2 regions of the Neisseria sp. 27098_8_158 genome follow, and region 2 is predicted to be linked to the other one. Evidence: predicted binding sites of a transcription regulator. Region 2 holds the regulator's gene; the other holds the start of a gene.
What was found. The regulator FNR, encoded in region 2, switches genes on or off when oxygen is low (the NO sensors DNR and NnrR bind a similar motif). The targets are predictions, from matches to a motif close to TTGATNNNNATCAA.
Positions count from the first base shown of each region.

Region 1 (9,932 bases), on a different contig from region 2:
TCCTCCGTCAACACCGCAATATCAATGCGATTTTTGTTCCGATTGGCGGCGGCGGTTTGGCAGCGGGTGTAGCGGCGTTTATCAAACAAGTTTGCCCTGAAATTAAAGTGATTGGCGTGCAAACCGATGATTCTTGCTGTATGAAGCAATCGGTCGAGGCTGGGGAAATCGTACATTTGAAAGATGTCGGCCTGTTTTCAGACGGCACGGCGGTTAAAGTGGTGGGCGAGGAAACCTTCCGCCTGTGTAAAGAGCTGTTGGACGAAATTATTACGGTCAATACGGATATGTTGTGCGGCGCGATTAAAGATATTTTTGACGATACGCGCAGCATTACCGAGCCTGCGGGCGCATTGGCACTTGCCGGCTTGAAGGCTTACGTTGCGAAAAACAATATCCAAGCTCAAAACTTGGTTGCGGTCACCAGCGGTGCCAACATGAACTTCCACCGCCTGCGCCATGTTTCTGAACGCAGTGAGCTGGGCGAGGGTAACGAAGGCATTTTCGCCGTTACCATTCCTGAAGAAAAAGGCAGCTTCCTCAAGTTTATCAATGTCTTGGGCAGTCGGAATATTACCGAGTTCAACTATCGCTACGGCAACGACAAAAATGCTCATATTTTTGTCGGTTTGCAAACTGCAGGTGCGCAAGACTTGGCCGTCATCAGTAAACAACTGGCTGATGCTGGTTTGCCGAATGTCGATCTGACCAATGATGAAATCGCCAAAATCCATATCCGTTACATGGTCGGAGGACGTACGGAAAAAGTTTCCAGCGAACGTTTGGTCAGCTTTGAATTTCCTGAACGCCCGGGTGCGTTGTCCCGTTTCTTGAACCATATGCGTGCCGAGTGGAATATTACTTTGTTCCATTATCGCAATCATGGTGCGGACTACGGCCGTATTTTGGTCGGTATCGATGTACCTGAAAGTGACAATGAAGCCTTTGCCGACTTTTTGGAGAGCTTGGGTTATGTTTATAAAGAAGAAACCGATAATCCGGCTTATAAACTTTTCTTGGCTTAATCAGTAAGATAAAAGGCCGTCTGAAATTTTTCAGACGGCCTTTTGTTTTATGTTTGGCTTTATTTCTTACGGAATACCAAGTCCCAAACGCCATGACCCAATCGTTTGCCTCGGGCTTCAAATTTGGTTTCAGGACGATAATCGGGCGTAGGGGCGTAATCGGCAGCCGTGTTTTGCAAAGCGTCAAAACTGCTCAAAACCTCCAGCATTTGCACGGCGTATTCTTCCCAGTCGGTCGCCATATGGACATAGCCGCCACTTTTGAGTTTGGGCAGCAGCTTTTCAACAAACGGCACTTGTACCAAGCGGCGTTTATTGTGGCGTTTTTTGTGCCAAGGGTCAGGGAAGAAAATATGAATGCCGTCTAAAGAACCGTCTTCCAGCATCTTTTCCACTACTTCCACTGCATCATGACGCATCACACGGATATTGGAAATGTGTTCTTCCTCAATCAGCTTCAAAATATTGCCGACGCCCGGGCCGTGAACATCAATTGCTAAAAAGTCGGTATCGGGCAGACATTTGGCGATTTCCACTGTCGCGACGCCCATACCGAAACCGATTTCCAATACTTTAGGATTGTCCCGTCCAAAAGTGCGGTTCAAGTCCAAAGGAGCTTCTTGGAAGTCCACACCAAATTGCGGCCACATCGTATCAATGGCGCGCTGTTGGGCCGTGGTCATATGGCCTTGACGTAAGACGAAACTGCGGATGCTGCGTTTGTGTTCTTCAGGAACGGTGTTTTCGGGTGTATTTTCTGGAATGTTTTCGGACATATTGTTTTAAATCAGTGAGAAATCAAATAAAAAGGCCGTCTGAAAGAATCAGACAACCCTGCATATAAATCGGCGTGATTATAGCGAATAAACGCTCTTCCCGAAACCTTTTAAAAAGAAGGTTTCAGACGGCCTGATTAAGACAATACCGGTTGCGGTACTTTGTGTTGCACCGCATAAACCGCTGCTTGAACGCGGCTGCTTAGGTTCAACTTACGCAACAGGTTCTGCACATGCACTTTGACGGTTGACTCAGCCAAATTTAAATGGCGGGCAATGATTTTATTGCTGTGTCCGGCGGCAAGGTAGCCCAAGATTTCCATTTCGCGCGGAGTCAGCTGCGCCAGCAGGTGGTCGGAGCGTGAAGGAGAAGGGGAAATCAGCGATTGCACCAAGCGGCTGGTCATTTCAGGGGAGAAGACATTGTCGCCATCAACGGCTTTGCGGATGCTTTCCAACAGGAAGTCGGCATTGATGTTTTTCAGCAAAAAGCCTTTTGCACCCATACGCATACATTCGGTCAAATCGTCGCTGTCTTCGGAAACGGTAAGCATGATGACGGTCAGCTGCGGATTGATACTTAAAATTTGAGCCAATGCTTCGCGGCCGTTCATAACCGGCATATCCAAGTCCAGCAAGACTACATCAGGCTTGAGCTGCTCAACCATTTTTACGCCGGCCAGGCCGTCTGAAGCTTCGCCGACGACTTCAAAATCAGGCTGGCGTGAAAGCAATGCCTTGATACCGCTGCGAAATAGGGTGTGGTCGTCAATAAGGGTAATTTTAATCGTCATGATGCTGTTCTCATTTGTTGCGGCAAAGTCAGCATAACCGCCGTACCTTGCCCAATCTGCGATGTAATGGCCAATTCTGCGTTAATCCGTTGGGCCCGTTCCTGCATAATGCCCAAGCCGACATGTTCGCCTGAAGGCCGGTTTGATAGGTGTTCTTTATTAAAGCCTGCGCCGTCGTCCCGAATTGTCATGACAAAATCGCCGTGGTTGGCAATTTCGACGCTGACATGTTGCGCACGCGCATGCTTCCGAATATTGGACAGGCTTTCCTGCAAGATGAAGATGATTTGCAAATGCTCATCATAATTCAAAGCCTGCCCGTCGTCCTGCCATTTTAAATCAACTGGAATACTGGTTTGTCGTTCAAAACGCGCCAGCAGCGATTCTACCGCTTCAGGAAAATCTTTATTACTGATTTTGGTGCGGAAATTCATCAAAAGTTCGCGTACGTCTTCGTAGCATTCCTGCACGCCGTCTTTGATGAAGCCGATATTTTCTTCAGCCTGCTCGCGTTGGTCTGAAGCAAACGCGCTTTCCAGCATTTGTACCTGCAAATTCAAAAAGGTCAAAGCTTGCGCGATGCTGTCATGCAAACCTTGCGCAATCAAGTTACGCTCCTGTAAAACTGCAAGAAGGCGGCGCTCTTGTTCCATGCGGTTGCTGGCGATGGAAATGCCCAGCTGTCCGCTTAAGGTATGCAGCAGTTTTTCGTCTTGCTCATCAGGCATATGGCCGTCTGAAAAATATAGGGTCAGTACGCCGAGTTGTTCGTCTTGATAAACGATCGGAAATTCTACACGATTTCCTTCTTCAGTTTCACCGACGCTTGCCGCCAAGTCAGAGCGTTTGCGTTCTTCATCGGAAAGATATACCGTACCGCCCAGAGCGGAAAATGCCGGCAGAATCTGAGTTAAAAATTCTTCTGCCGCCTGTTGCGGCGTAAAGGTTTGGTGCAGGTTGCGCGTAGTCTGGTAGAGCAGGGTCAAATCACGGTTTTGCCGGGCCAAATCTTGGGTTTGTTGGGCAACCTGTCCTTCTAAATCCGTATAAAGCGTTTTCAGACGGCGGCTCATTTGGTTGAAGCCCTTGCTGACTTGGGCGAATTCACGAATTTGGTCTGTATCGATTTGAACCCCGAAACGGCCTTCGCTGATGGTTTCCACCCCGTCGCGCAATTTTTCCAGCGGCCGGATGATCCACGAATAATGCCAAACAATCATCAAGCCGGCAGCCACTAAAATCATCAGCATCATCGCCATTTGAAAACGGCGCAGCCACAAAGTATTTTGCTCGTTGGCGTTTTCCATCGCCTGTAAAAACAGCTCGATATTGCCGGCAAAACGGTATAAGCCGATTTGGGTCGGCCGCTCGTAATGTTGCAAAGAAGGCTTGATGTTGGATTCCCAATCAATTAACAGCATCGATTGGATCAAATCGTAAGCCAGCGGCATTCGTGACGGAATCAGCGGATGAATGGCATCGCTTTGCGTTACATTGGCCAGCGTACGTTCAAATTCTTTGATTTGGTTGTCAATTTGAGCATTGGGCGTACGGACGCTTGCCATATAAGCCAAGCGATACACCTGCATTTTCAAGCTGCCCGCATCTTCAATCGTTTTAGCCGCGCTTTCCAAACGCCAAGAAAGCAGCAGGGTAAAGGCAATCGATAAAAAAGCCGAGCCGACCCATAACATAGTCAGTAGTTTTAAACGCGAGGACAGGCTCAGGCCGTCTGAAGATCCAGAGAATAAACGCATAAAGCACGCAGGAAGACTAATCCGATAATCTTATAAAAATATCATTCTTTCGACCTATAAACAACCTGTCTAAAATAATTGTATGGTTATGATAAGAAAAAACAGGGGTTTAATGTAAAATCATGTTATGATAAAATTCATCTTAAGTGAATTAAATCACAAAATCAGGTTTCAGACGGCCTGAAGCCTTAAAAACTTATTCCATAAATACAACATCGCGAATAACACTTACACACTCTGCTTTGCAAAGGACTACCAAAATGAAAATTTTTGCACTGATATTGGCCGGCGGGCAGGGAAGCCGGATGGGAGGTGTCGATAAAGGGTTGGTGCAATGGCACAACAAAGCCTTGATAGACCACGTTATCGAAAAAATCCGCCCGCAAGTCAGTCATATCGCCATCAGTGCCAACCGCAATCTCGAATCCTACGCCCAACGCAGCGCGCACGTTTTCTCCGATGCACGCCAATGGCAACATTACGGCCCTTTAGCCGCCTTGTGTACCGCCGCCAACGATTTGCAAATTGCTACTGCAGACTGGCTGCTTATCGTCTCCTGCGATATGCCCCGCCTGCCTGAAAACTTGGTTTCCCAGTTTGAGACCATCGCCAAACGCACGCCGTTGTGCAATGCATTTTATGTTGAAACCCCGGCTAGACCGCATTACAGCGTGATGTTTATCCGGCCACAAATCCTGCAAAGCACCGTGCCATACCTTTATTCAGGAATGCGCAGCATACGCGGCTGGTTGCAACAACAGCGCGCGCGGGTTGTCCATTTCCCTCATGAGCAGGATTTTATCAGCTACAACACGGAAAACGATTTGGCCCAGCCTTTGTAGTTGGGTAGGTAGAAGCAATAAGCTTCTGATGAACTGAATTGTTTTGCAATAAAGTATTTTATAAAAGCTTTAGGCCGTCTGAACAACAAACAGACGGCCTTTGTTTTGTCATTTTAAAGTTAAATGAATTATAGGCAACCGGCAAAGTTTTCTGCCGCCAATGGTTCCCTGCCTAGTAAAGCTGCAAAATCAGAATAGTCGGCGCATGAGCCTTGCTTGAGTAGGGAAAAGCTGTCTCGGCTGATAATGCTGTTGCTGAGGATGTTTGCCAACGGCAGTGCTGGCTCAAGCAGGCGTAGGGGAACGGACAGAATACGTTGTGGCGGTTTATGGTGCAGGGTTTGGCGGATGGTGGTCAGGTATTCCGCCAAAGTCAGCGTTTTGCTACCGGTCATATTAATGATGCTATGGTTATTGTCGGTTGGGACGGCTTGGACGGCAAGTTTTGCCAAACCTTCGGCAACATCGGCAAGGTGTACGGGCTGCAAATGAAAGCGACCGGCTTCCGGTAAGGGAAGTAAAGGGAGGCAGGCTAGTTTGATGAATAGCTCGCAACTGCTTCCTCCTCGCCCGTAAACGACGGATGGTCTGGCTATGGCAATCGGTATGCCGTTTTGAGCAATGGCATCATCGCCACGTCCTTTGCTGCCGACAAAGTTGATGGATTGAGATGGATCGGCACCCAGCGCGGATAGTTGCACCCAGCGTTTTATGCCTGCTGCTTTTGCCCATACGGCGAGCTGTTTGGGGGTATGGTGGTGTACGGTTTCGAGTATTTCTGCATGCCTGCTCATAATTCCAATGCAGTTGATGAGGACGTCTTGCCCTTCCAATAAACGGCGTGCGGCGGTTTCATCAGGATGAAGAAAGTCGAAGGCGCGGCGGTCGGGCGTGCAAACTTGGTGACCTTGTTCTTTTAGGATTTGAGCGGTACGGCTACCGATGAAGCCGCTGCCTCCGAAAATGATGATGTTCATGGTTTTTCTTTATGTTGTTACTGAGGCCGTCTGAAAACCTTTAAATCGGTTTCATCACCATCAGGAAGTAAATCACAATAGTGGCGCAAAAGGCAGGATAGCCGAGCAATTCCCAGCGTCTGGCGTAACGCCAGTAGGGCTCCGGAATAGTGTCTGCGTTTTCTTTATGCGCTTTTTCTGCAATCTTGGCCATGCGGATTTGCAGCCAAACAACAGGCAGCCAGCAAATGCCTGAAAAGATGTATAAGGCCAGCGTCATCCATACCCAATTTTGTTCCAGCATAGTGGCAACAGTGTAGCCGCGTTCATACAGCATCCATAAGCCGGACAGGGGTTGGAAAATGACGGCGGGAGTTGTAAACCACCAATCTGCTTTGATGACCCAATGTGAGACGACCGACTGCGCGGCAACTGAACCGCTGCGGTTTGCCCAAAAGAGGTAAAACGCTGTACCAAAACCGGTGCCGACCATTAAGGTAGCCGAGATGATGTGCAGGGTTTTAACAATTAAATAAGTGTTCATTTTTTATCTCCTACGGATTGATACAAGAAAAATAAAGTAGCCATAATCGGCAGGTTTTTTACCAAAGGCGCAAATGGATGTGCCCACATTTCGGGCAGCCCGAAGGCGATAATCAGGCTGTATGCCGCGACGGTTATCAATTGCAGCAGCCATACTGATGAATGGGAACGAAGGCGGCTGAAGCATAAAAAAGCAAAACCAATGTCCAGCAGAGAAGCGGCGATTAATGTAGGCCATTGCAACGGATTGGGAATACCGACCGAATGTAGCAAATCCAATGACATTTCAGGCATGAAAAACAGAGGTTGGGTACCGCTCCAGAGCCATAGCAGCCCCATTGAGTAAGGCAGGTAGGCGGGAGTTGTGTGTGTAGTGTTGCCGGACATATTGGTTTCCTAATTTCATTTTGGTTTGTTTATATTTTAGTCTGTTATTTCTAAAATTTCTGTTAAAAGAGAAATTATAGGGTAAAAAATTTTAGATAGGTTTCTAGATTGTTTCCTTAGGAGGGAAATCCATATCCAGTGATTCAAAATCTACCAAAGAATATCAAGCTTCAGATAAACATGCCCATGCAAGGCTGCCATGAGCATGTTTCCATATCCTAAATAGCATTGGCTATGTTTATTGAGAACAAGTCCATTGCCATCATCGGAAAAATTTTTGTATTCCAGCGCCTATTTTCAAAATTTTTACCATGGTTGAAGTAGAAAGCTTCAGCATTTCATTTGCCCACATGGTCAGCGTACTGATGAAATCATGGGTTTGTCGGATTCGCTGCTTGGCAGTTTCATTTTCCTGACTAAATTCAGGGCTGTCGATCAGGCTTTGCAAAAATTGCCGCGTCGGTTCGATTTCACGCTGCATACGCACTTCTGCAATAGTACGGAACAAAGTCCAGACATCATCCGAAGTTTCAAAATGATCGCGCCTATCGCCCAAGATATGCACGGTATGTACCAATCTCAGGTTTTGCAACTCTTTAATACTGTTGCTGACATTGGAGCGCGCTACGCCGAGCGTTTCGGTAATTTCTTCGGCATTCATCGGCCTGCCCAAGATGTAGAGCAGGGCGTGGATTTGTGCAACGGTACGGTTGACCCCCCATTTGGTACCCATTTCACCCCAATGGAGGATAAATTTTTCAGTGGTCGGATTCAGTTTCATAGTGATGGTATTCTATTTTTATCTTTTATTTCTGTCAATACAGAAATGAAGAAATTTTGGCGTATGAAGTAAAAATGTTCAGACGGCCTTTTAATGCATTTTTCTAAATACATCAATGGTACATCCAACTTTGTCAGCTATTATTTCCTATTAGTAAAAGATATTGTTCGTAAACCGGTATTTTTTGAATAAAAATTTATCCGTACAATCTGCTGGATCAGATAACGAAGAGCAGAACATGAAAAAAATGCCTGTATTGTTTGTTGGGCATGGTAGCCCGATGAATGCATTAGATACAGAGAACCCGTTCAATCAGAATTTCAGCCTAATTACGCAAAAGTTTGCCAAACCAAAAGCCATTTTGATGATTTCAGCGCATTGGTACAGCAGCCGTTTGCAGGTGACATCAGGTAAACACCCTGAAATGATTTACGATTTCTACGGCTTTCCTGAAGAGCTCAGCCAAATGCAATATCCCGCGCCCGGTTCGCCCGAGTTGGCGGAGCAAGTGAAGTCATTATTACAGCCGGAAAATGTCGAGTTGAACCCAACGCGTGGTTTTGATCATGGCGCATGGGCGGTGTTGAAATTTCTCTATCCCGATGCCGATATTCCCGTAGTGCAACTGAGCCTTAACCGTTTGCAATCGGCGGAATGGCATTTCAACTTGGCGAAAAAATTATCTGCTTTACGCGAGCAAGGCGTGCTGATTATCGGCAGCGGCAATATTGTGCATAATCTGAGGGCGATAAGCTGGGAACATATCGATCAAATCGGTGCAGGGTATGACTGGGCGTTTGCGTTCCGCGAAACGGTCAATCAGGCAATTGCAATACGAGATAATGAAACTTTGGTGCATTATGAGCAGCTAGGCGAAAAGGCCGAGCTTTCTGTGCCAACTCCGGATCATTACTTACCGCTGCTGTACATCATGGCATTACGCGAACCGCAAGACGATATTACGTTTTTCAACGATAACCTGATTGCAGGTTCGCTCAGCATGACGTCAGTTTTAGTGGGATAAAAAGGGAAAAATCAGAACAAAACAAACCATTCTTTATTTGTCCGACTCACGTTGCAGATGGTGCTAAGTTGTTTCAGACGGCATTTTATGTCTATATAAAAACCTTAACCTATAATCGGCAAAGATGAGATTAAGTCTGTAAGTTTAGAATGTAAATAATTTGAGTAGTAGATGAGGTTGTATTTTGAAGAGTTTTAAAATTTTAATCATTTTGAAAAGAGAAAAGGCCGTCTGAATTTCAGACGGCCTTTGTGTCGATAGATTATCGATGTACGACTATTTCGATAATAGGTGCAATCTCTTTGTCACGAGAAGCAGGACACTGCTGGAGGAAGCGGCGGCGGGCGCTGATGGTATCTTGCGCGTATTTGTGGTGAATAGAATAGAATCTGTGGAGTGCAGGGTTGCATTCTTTAGGTGGCGTACCCGGAGAAGTCAGGCAGGTAATGGCCTCGCAGGCATATTTTTTATCGCCTGTCAGCAGTTTTCCGGCAATATCTGAAGCGTTGACGGCAGAGGCAGAAAACGGCAATAGAGCTGCGGTTAAAACAAAAATAGATAAATTTTTCATCGTGTCGTACTCGTTAAATAGAATAGGGATTAGAGCGGATATTAAAGGCCATCTAGTCAGCAAAACAGCCGTTATCTATTAAAATTTAGGCATAGAGCAACCTTCGGTAGCAATAATTCTACATTGTAAAGCTCCACTTTTTTGACAGTTCCTTAATGCTTCCGCTTCAGCCATGCCCGGAGAGGTTATACCAAAAAAAGCTGAACCATCTTTTCCTTGAGCAACGGCGATACAGCCATTGCGAACCCAAGCATCAACTTTGCACGGTTTATTTTTTCCACCTCTTTCACAGGTTTTAATAGCCGCTTTTTTTGCTGCGGCAAGTGAATCCATCTCAAGTGCTCCACCTGATATACCTGTTTTAGGATTGATTGCCCATGCTCCATATTTTGAAGGAACTTTGATATTAATAACGTTAGTTTGATTTTGTGTAGAATCACTATTTGAAGATTGAGGCTTACCAACATTATATAAAA
Region 1 is NZ_JAPWAZ010000001.1:430,488-440,419, forward strand. It holds gene ilvA (threonine ammonia-lyase, biosynthetic) at 1-1,025, shown strand, start outside; gene trmB (tRNA (guanosine(46)-N7)-methyltransferase TrmB) at 1,085-1,801, opposite strand; gene O3681_RS02085 (response regulator transcription factor) at 1,939-2,595, opposite strand; gene O3681_RS02090 (histidine kinase) at 2,592-4,352, opposite strand; gene mobA (molybdenum cofactor guanylyltransferase MobA) at 4,613-5,194, shown strand; gene O3681_RS02100 (NAD-dependent epimerase/dehydratase family protein) at 5,323-6,171, opposite strand; gene O3681_RS02105 (DUF2269 domain-containing protein) at 6,212-6,694, opposite strand; gene O3681_RS02110 (DoxX-like family protein) at 6,691-7,080, opposite strand; gene O3681_RS02115 (GbsR/MarR family transcriptional regulator) at 7,343-7,861, opposite strand; gene ygiD (4,5-DOPA dioxygenase extradiol) at 8,100-8,885, shown strand; gene O3681_RS02125 (TrbM/KikA/MpfK family conjugal transfer protein) at 9,148-9,456, opposite strand; gene O3681_RS02130 (DUF4189 domain-containing protein) at 9,535-9,932, opposite strand, start outside.
Region 1: O3681_RS02115 (GbsR/MarR family transcriptional regulator) is a predicted target of FNR. The motif match lies at 7,886-7,899, and genes of this name have one in related genera.

Region 2 (9,932 bases):
AAAGGCGTATTCGGCATTAAAGGCTGGCTTAAAATTGCCGCCAATACCGAATACACCGACAGCCTGCTGGACTACCCAGAGTGGCAGTTGTGCAAGGATGGCAAAACCCTGAATGTCACGCTTGAAACAGGTAAAATTGTCAATGGCGAACTTCAGGTCAAATTTGAAGGTATAGACGATCGCGATCAAGCATTTGCCTTGCGCGGCTATACCATCGAAATTCCCAGAGAGTCATTCGCCCCTACTGAGGAAGACGAATACTACTGGGCAGATTTAGTCGGCATGACCGTCATCAATAAAGAAAACATTGTCCTCGGCAAAGTCAGCAACCTGATGGAAACCGGTGCAAACGATGTTTTGATGATTAAAGGCGAACACGGACAAATTCTGATTCCCTTTGTCTCCAACTATATCGAATCTGTCGATACCGACAGCAAAACCATTATTGCCGACTGGGGTTTGGACTACTGATGCTGATTCAAGCCATCACCATTTTCCCAGAGATGTTCGACAGTATTGTCGAATACGGCGTTACAGGCAGAGCAAGAAAACAAAATCTTTGGCAGTTTCAAGCCATCAATCCCCGAAAATTTGCCGAGAACAAACTTGGCTATATCGATGATCGCCCTTTCGGAGGTGGTCCGGGAATGATTATGATGGCGCCGCCACTTCAAGCGGCAATTGAAGAAGCCAAAGCAAACTCGCAAAAACCTGCCAAAGTAATTTATCTCAGTCCGCAAGGTCAGCCGCTGACACATAAAAAGGCCGCAGAACTTGCCGAACTGCCCCATCTTATTCTTCTATGCGGACGCTATGAAGGCATAGATGAAAGACTGCTGCAAAGCAGTGTGGACGAAGAAATCAGCATTGGCGACTTTGTTGTCTCGGGCGGTGAATTACCCGCCATGATGTTGATGGATGCCGTCTTAAGATTGGTTCCGGGCGTATTGGGCGATATACAGTCAGCCGAACAAGACTCGTTTTCAGACGGCCTTTTAGACTGCCCTCATTACACCAAACCCGTAGAATTCCAAGGCATGATGGTTCCTGATGTCTTACGCTCAGGGAATCATGGCTTGATTGCCGAGTGGCGATTGAAACAATCGCTGCGACGCACTTTAGAGCGCCGACCTGATTTATTGGAAAAGCGCAGTTTAATCCCAAAGGAATCCCGCCTCTTAAAAGAGATCTTGCAAGAGCAACAGGAAATCCAATCATAACTTAGGAAAAACAAATGAACTTGATTCAACAATTAGAGCAAGAAGAAATCGCTCGCTTGAACAAAGAAATCCCTGAATTCGCTCCAGGCGACACCGTTGTCGTATCTGTACGCGTGGTTGAGGGTTCTCGCAGCCGTCTGCAAGCATACGAAGGTGTTGTTATCGCTCGCCGCAACCGTGGCCTGAACAGCAACTTCATCGTTCGCAAAATCTCTAGCGGCGAAGGTGTAGAACGTACTTTCCAACTGTACTCTCCTACCGTAGAAAAAATCGAAGTTAAACGCCGTGGTGACGTACGTCGCGCTAAACTGTACTACTTGCGTGGCCTGACCGGTAAAGCAGCTCGCATTAAAGAAAAATTGCCTGCTCGCAAAGGTTAATAGCCTTCATCAAAAACCCACTTCAATGAAGTGGGTTTTTTGTTTTTATACAAGAACTCCTTGTCTTTCTTACACAATCCTGTAAGCCAATCACAATTCCCATCTCACGCATAAACTTAAACAGAATCATAATTCCCCCTGCTTCTTTTAACCTTTATAACAAAGGCCGTCTGAAACAAAAGATTCAGACGGCCTTTAATCACATCGGGCGGTTATTTAAACCATCTTGCCAATGCTGGGATACGCGACAACAACATTGTATCCAAAATCCAAATGACAGCGATTGCGGCAATGGCCGTTGGGAAAATCACAGCCAAAATCAAAAGTGGCACAGCCATTGCCCACCATACCGGCAATTTGATTTTCTGTGCAGGAGGAACCAAACCACGTGCTTCTGAAGGACGGCGTTTCCACCACATCACACAACCGCTGACACAGATAAAGATAATCGCCAGACAGAACAAGACATTTGCCAATACGCTCCACCAGCCCAGTGTACCCATATGCAAAGCAATGCTTGCCGCCATGAATTTACCAAACCAGTTGTAATCATCGAAATGAATATCAGCCAGGATTTTGCCACTGTATTGATCAATGTGTACCGTACGATCCGCAGTCGGACTAATCATATCGTAGCTCATTGAGTCTTGCGACAGCGTCCATACGCCTGTTTTACCTTTAGGCAGGTTCAACTGATAGCGGCCTTTAAAGCCAATTTCACGCGCAAAGCGGTCAACCGTCTCCAACGTCATCGGCTCACTCGGATTAATGCCGTTTTCGCCCATTGTCGTACCGGAAACCGGCATAGGCGTCAGCTCCAAAATCCACGGTACTTCTTTAGATTTACCGTCATTCAGCACATCACCATGGGTTGGTACGGAAGATACCGGATTAGGCTCCACGCCCCATTTACCCGCAGGAAATTGGCTCCACGCCTGAACCACTTTACCGCCCCAAATACCTGCCCAAGCAATACCTGACAGACAGAACAGCAATAAAATCAAAGAAACCCAAGAGCCAAATGCACCGTGCAGGTTGCGCCACCAAGAACGACCTTTGCCTGCTTTAGGCAAAAAAACAGCCTTCAGACTACGCTGTTTTATCCACCACAAATAAATACCGGTCACAATCATGATGATGGTTAGCGACGCAGCGGTTTCCAACAGGTAGTCCCCTGTCTCCCCAATCATAATATCGCCGTGGATTTCATCCATCGTGTGATACCAGCCTTGACCGCGTGGCATCGTATTCACGACTTTTGCCGTATAGGGATCAACGGCAACCATAGTGGCTTTATCGTCATTGTTTACGCGGAATACGGCAACCATATCATCTGCGCGCGGCGCAATATACTGCACTACAGAAGCAGTTTCCGGATTCACAAACTGTCTGGCAGCTTCAGCCTGAGCCGACAAAGGCTGAACCACTGCCTGCGGCGTAACATGTATGCGTTCGCCTTCTTTACCGGTGATATTGGCAAATAGCAGCATTCCCAACCCTGTAACAGCCAGCAGGGTTAAAAACGGCGCAACCAAAAGCCCGGCATAAAAATGCCATCGCCAAACAGTCAAATAACGGCGGTTAGCCTGTTGTTCATTTTGGGAAGTTGGTTTTGTTTCCATATATTCTCTTTATATAATTAGATAAGACTAATCCTTAAGGATTATTAGCGAACATTTTAATCAAAACCATTCATTTAAGAAACCGTTTTTCCCATGCAGCTTTGAAATACTTCAATATTTAGTTTTCAGGTCGTCTGAAAAAACAAAATAGAACAGAAAACAACACTTTACTGAAAATCCGTTTTAATCATTGCGGTTTCGGCAGAATTTGGTAGAATACAGGCATTACTTATTTATTCATCAAGCCGCCAAGCTTTGGCGGCTTGTATTTTTATTTCCAATCCGGCTACCGCGCGTGGCCGGATAAAATTTTAAAAGCATCATCATGCTTTCATGGAGAACTCAATGCAAAAAATCCCTTTGACCGTTCGTGGTGCAGAATTGTTGAAACAAGAACTTCAACACCTCAAAAGCGTAGCACGTCCAGAAGTCATTGAAGCCATCGCCGAAGCACGTTCGCACGGCGACTTGTCTGAAAACGCAGAATACGAAGCCGCCAAAGAGCGTCAAGGCTTTATCGAAGGCCGCATCGCCGAGTTGGAACACAAACTCTCTATGGCGCACATCATCAACCCTGCCGAAATCCACGCCGAAGGCAAAATCGTATTCGGCACAACTGTGACACTGGAAGATTTGGAAACTGAAGAACAAGTTACCTACCAAATCGTCGGTGAAGATGAAGCAGACATCAAAGAACGCAAAATCTACGTTGGCTCCCCCATTGCCCGCGCCCTAATCGGCAAAGAAGAAGGCGATATTGCAGAAGTTCAAGCACCCGGTGGCGTGCGTGAATATGACATCATTGCCGTGCAATATATTTAAATAAACAAAAGGCCGTCTGAAAACATTTTCAGACGGCCTTTTGCTGTACCTAAAAACACCATAATTAAAGAAAATAAAATCTTCCCAGGAGAAGCATAATGAATCTACTATACAAAATTATCCACACCGCTGCCGCCATGTGGCTTGGTATGCAGCTGACAGCAGGCTATGTTACCGCCCCTATCCTGTTTCGCCTCCTGCCCAAAATACAGGCGGGAGAAATTGCCGGCATTTTGTTTGCCATTACAGCACTATGTGGCTTAGTTATTTTTGGTGCAGCCTATGCCTTTTTCAGAAAACAGCTGGCCTCACTTTCTTGGTGGATATTGGTGCTTTGGCTACTCTTAGCCTGCAACCATCTTTTGGTTACACCGGTTATCGAGGCACACAAGTACGGTCTGGATAACTGGCTACTGTCCCTAGTAGGTGGAACATTCGGCGTTTGGCACGGCTTATCCAATATCATCTTTTTGATTTGTACAATACTGGCAGCCATCTGCGTATGGAAATGGCCCAAGTCAAACTAATCTGTCTTAATAAAAGGCCGTCTGAAAATAAATCTTTCAGACGGCCTTTTATTTTGAATCATGAATTTCCTGATTATTCAAATATAAGCCATAAAAAATGCCCTGCATATTGCAGGGCATTTTTCACAAACCGATTAAGGTTTAGCGTAACCGTGAACGCCATTGTAAGGAGCTGGGATCCAACCTTCATCAGTAGCAGGCAATTCGCCTTGACCTTCGATAGTTTGGCCTGGAGCAACTTGACGAGTAACAACGCTGCGGATTTTAACGTCAACGCGGCGGTCAGGCTCGATACAAGCGATAAGAGCAGCACGTTTCTTAGCTTTAGAAACTTTTTTGCCCAGTTTAGCAACTTCAGCTTCACAAGTAGCAGTCATTTGAGCTTGAGATTCGCCCAGACCTACTACAGAGATTTTGCTAGAAGCAACGCCACGGCCTACCAAGTAGTTAGCCACTACGTTAGCACGACGCTCAGACAGAGCTTGGTTGTATTGCTCAGAACCCATGAAGTCAGTGTGACCTTCAACACGTACAGTTTGTACGCTTTCGTTGCTCAGGCGTTGAGCCAAAGCGTTCAGGTTTTCTTGAGCTTCAGGACGCAGGTTGTCTTTGTCGAAGCCGAACAGAGTTTTAGAAGACAGGGAAACAGTTTCATCAACATACTCAGGAGCTTGTTGTACAGGAGCAACTGCTTCGCGGTCACCACATTCAACACGGCCTTGGGTAGCTTTGTCGAAGTAGGTGTCTTTCCAGCATTCGCCGTAGTTGTTACGGACGATTTCTTGAGATTGGCTGCTTACGACGTAGCCGTGTTTGGTGTGCGCTTCACTTGCCATTGCAGTGCCTGAAGCAACCAATGCAACGAACAATGCGCTTAATTTCAGCTGTTTGGTCATTTTATTCCCTCATCAAATTGTTATGCGGCGGACTAGGAAAGCAACCGCTGCAAAGTACCAATATACAGGCCGCAGTATCAAAACAGCGGCAAATCGGATATATCAGGTTGCACTATAAAGAAGCGCAAGGCAAACTGTCAATACTCGATGCCTTCAAACAATTATGAAGTGCCTGCTTCCTAGTAGTTAATCATGCCGAAAAATCAATCTTGTGTCATTAATTTAGGGCAAAATCAGCCAATTCACCCGCCCCAAGTTGTACAAAAACAACAAAACTTCATCCCCCTTTCATTCACAGATTTCCTGTTTTCATATCATTAAAAGATATTTTCATTAAAAACAAGCGTTTTCAAAACTCAGGGCAAAACCGGGCAAAATATGTTAAATTACAGACCGTTTGTCGCACAAAATCCACAATAACAACGTATCCGATACTGCTACCATGAAACTGCAACAATTACGTTACGCCCTTGAAGTTTACCGGCACAATCTGAATGTCTCCGAGGCTGCCGATGCGCTTTTTACATCCCAACCCGGCATTTCCAAACAAATCCGCCTGCTTGAAGAAGAATTGGGTATCCAAATTTTTATCCGCAGCGGCAAGCGTGTGGTTTCCGTTTCGCAACCGGGCAAAGCCGTATTAGAGATTTCGGAACGAATTTTACGTGATGTACAAAACATTAAAAATATCGGCAGCGAGTTTACCGATCACGACAGCGGCTCGCTGACCATCGCGACAACGCATACCCAGGCGCGTTATGCCTTGCCCACAATCGTTGCGGAATTTGTCAAAAACTACCCTAAAGTCAATTTGACCATCAAACAAGGCAGCCCTTCTGCCATTGCGCAAATGGTCAGCAGCGGCGAAGCGGATTTGGCAATTATTACTGAACGTATTGACGATCATCCCGAGTTGGGCAAACTGCCCTGCTATGAATGGAACCATGCCGTCATTGTTCCGCACGACCACCCTCTTTTGGACTGCCGCAATCCTTTAAGCCTTGAAGATTTGGCTTCTTTTCCGCTGGTTACTTACGAATTTGCTTTTAATTCCGGCAGCAGCATTGCGCGTACATTTAATAAAGCGCATATTGAGCAACCTGATGTTGCCTTATCGGCTGCCGATACGGATGTATTGAAGACGTATGTTCGCTTAGGCTTGGGTGTTGGTTTGATGGCCAAAATGGCGTACGATCCCGCGGTCGATCAAGATTTACAGCTGATTGATGCGGCGCACTTATTTGAACCGTCGCCCACTTGGATAGCCTTACGCTCGGATACTTACCTGCGCGGTTATACCTATGATTTTATACAGATGTTTGCACCGAAACTGACCCGTGAAGCAGTTGACCGCATTCTGTACACGCCGGTTGTTGAAGATTTTTCAATTTAACATCTAACTATAACTTGCGTAACTTAACAATTATTCTTTAATTCTTGTTAAAAAGGCCGTCTGAAATATTTCAGACGGCCTAAGATTCAGATAGCGTGCGAACAACCAGAAACCATTTTCTTCAAGGTTGTCGCATCTAAGATTTTGATGTGCTTGTGTTCAACAGAAATCAAGCCTTCATGATGGAATTTAGACAAGGTGCGGCTGACTGTTTCCAGTTTCAGCCCCAAATAGCTGCCGATTTCCTCACGCGACATCCGCAAGATAAAATCATTAGCGGCAAAGCCTCGTGAATAGAGACGCTGGGATAGGTTGAGCAAGAATGCCGCCAATCGCTCTTCAGCGCGCATATTGCCCAAAAGCAGCATAACGCCCTGATCTCGGACAATTTCGCGGCTCATCAAGCGGAAAAAGTGAGAACGAAGACTGGGAATATCCTGTCCAAGTTCTTCAATATGTGTAAACGGAAGCTCGCATACTTCGCTGTCTTCCAAAGCCACAGCATCACAGCTGTGAATATGGGAACAAATCCCATCCATACCGATCAGCTCGCCCGACATAAAAAAGCCGGTTACCTGATCTCGTCCATCTTGGCTGGCGACTGTTGTCTTAAAGAAGCCTGCACGGATGGCAAACAAAGAGGTAAACGGCTCGCCGGCACGGAACAGGTATTCACCTTTTTTCAGACGGCGGCTTTGACGAATAACCGCATCTAATTGTGAAAATTCGTTAGGCATTAGTCCGACAGGCAAACACAGTTCTCGTAAAGAACATGTGGAACACAAGGTTTTCATTTGATGTGTTGCATTGTGTGTAGCCATAACGCACCTTTAATTTGCTTAATTTTCTCAACCCCTGATGAAGCCGAATAACTATTGACCCAAGTCAAAGTTGGCATATCATTATCAGGCATTCTACCAAACTATCGAAATTTTGACTAAAATTTTCCCTAATTTCCTTACTTTATACTACAAGCCCAACCATGAAAATCATCCCCATCTCAAATAACACCAACACAAACAATGAATTACCGGAATTTGACCGTGAATTGATTGCCAGTTTGCCATCAAGCGGTCCTCGCTATACCTCCTATCCGACCGCCGACCGCTTCCATGAAGGCTTTAAAGAAGCCGAATATATCCAAGCTTTAAACCTGCGCAACATGGGCGCGCTCAACAAACCCCTTTCGCTCTACATCCACATCCCCTTCTGCAATACCATCTGCTACTACTGCGGCTGCAACAAAATTATTACCAAAGACAAAAGCCGTGCCGATGCCTATATCCAGTATCTGGAAAAAGAAATGGAATTGCTGGCACCGCATTTAGGCGGACGACACCAGCTTGCGCAACTCCACTTCGGCGGCGGCACGCCCACATTCCTAAGCGACGACCAACTCGAACGCGTCTTCGAAATGATCCGCAAATACTTCCAGCTGATTCCCAACGGCGAATACTCCATCGAAATCGACCCGCGCAAAGTCAGCCGCGAAACCGTCCTCAAACTGGGCAAACTCGGTTTCAACCGCATGAGTGTCGGTATTCAAGACTTTGACCCTAAAGTGCAGGAAGCCGTCAACCGCATTCAAAGTTATGAAGAAACCAAAGAAGTGATTGATGCCGCGCGTGAAGCCGGGTTTAAATCGGTCAGCGTCGATTTGATTTACGGCCTGCCGCACCAAAACACCGAAAGCATCAAAACCACCATCGACACGGTCTTGTCCCTCGACCCCGACCGCCTCGCCCTCTACCACTACGCCCACCTGCCACATATCTTCAAACCGCAACGCCGTATCGACACCAATGTCGTCCCCGGCAGCGAAGAAAAACTCGATATGCTGCAATATTGCGTTCAAACCCTGACCGAGCGCGGCTACGTTTTCATCGGTATGGACCACTTTGCCAAACCTGATGATGAACTCTCCATCGCCCTCAAAGAAGGCTTCCTGCAACGCAACTTCCAAGGCTACTCGACCTATGCCGACTGCGACTTGGTGGCGATCGGCGTCTCCTCTATCGGCAAAATCGGCAGCACCTACTCCCAAAACGAGCGCGACATCGATGCCTATTACGCCGCACTCGATGCCGGACATCTACCGATTATGCGCGGCTACCAGCTTAATCAAGACGACATTCTGCGCCGCAACATCATTCAGGATTTGATGTGCCGCTTCTCGCTTGATTATCAAATTTACGAAAGCGTGTTCGGCATTCCGTTTAGCCGCTATTTTGTAGCGGAACTGGAAGATATGAAACAACTGGAAACCCTCGGTCTGGTCCGCCTCAAACCGCACGGTCTGACCGTTACACCGAAGGGCCGTTTCTTGATCCGCAACATCGCCATGGTGTTCGACTACCATTTGCGCCATAAAGAAACCAAAGCCAAATACTCGCAAACCGTATAAACAGGAATGGAAAAGGTCGTCTAAAAATTTTCAGACGACCTTTGTTTTTATTTTCAATACTTTCGGGTAACATAAAACCATATTTTCCGCTTTATCAGAATTCAAAGTTAATTTGTATAGGCGCGTATCCTATGGTTACCGAACAGCAAAACGATATCCTCAGCATCAATCAAGTACAGCTTCTCCTTGCTGAAAAACGCACGGCACTTGCTATCATGCGTACAGGTATTGCCGTTTTCGCACTCCCTTTGTCTATTTTCAGTGCGCTGATTGCGACATCGAAATGGTATGAGGCCGTTGATGTTTGGCCTTTGCTCGTACTGGTCAGTCTGATGAACATCAGTTTGATTTTTTTCTCGGTCTATCTGATTACCCGCTCGCTCCGTAGAATGCACCAATACGACCGAATGATTGCCGATATCAAATACAACAACCAGTCTTTGCGTAAACTGATTAAGTCATAAAGTGCAAATAGTTGGAGCTGGGCATAAGGTCGTCTGAAAATCAAAATATAGAGGAACTCTAGATTTGTATTAAAACATGATTCTGCCAAACATACCGTAATTGATCTTGGAGACCTTACTGTACACTTTGCTCCCCCATTTGGAATCGATACGATACCATTGCAGTACAAGATATAATCTGCAATATATTTATGGTTTCTCTTA
Region 2 is NZ_JAPWAZ010000003.1:278,409-288,340, reverse strand. It holds gene rimM (ribosome maturation factor RimM) at 1-471, shown strand, start outside; gene trmD (tRNA (guanosine(37)-N1)-methyltransferase TrmD) at 471-1,220, shown strand; gene rplS (50S ribosomal protein L19) at 1,235-1,600, shown strand; gene O3681_RS09685 (PepSY-associated TM helix domain-containing protein) at 1,813-3,222, opposite strand; gene greA (transcription elongation factor GreA) at 3,568-4,044, shown strand; gene O3681_RS09675 (DUF4149 domain-containing protein) at 4,143-4,571, shown strand; gene O3681_RS09670 (OmpA family protein) at 4,706-5,467, opposite strand; gene O3681_RS09665 (CysB family HTH-type transcriptional regulator) at 5,910-6,860, shown strand; gene fnr (fumarate/nitrate reduction transcriptional regulator Fnr) at 6,947-7,681, opposite strand; gene hemN (oxygen-independent coproporphyrinogen III oxidase) at 7,843-9,264, shown strand; gene O3681_RS09650 (hypothetical protein) at 9,396-9,728, shown strand.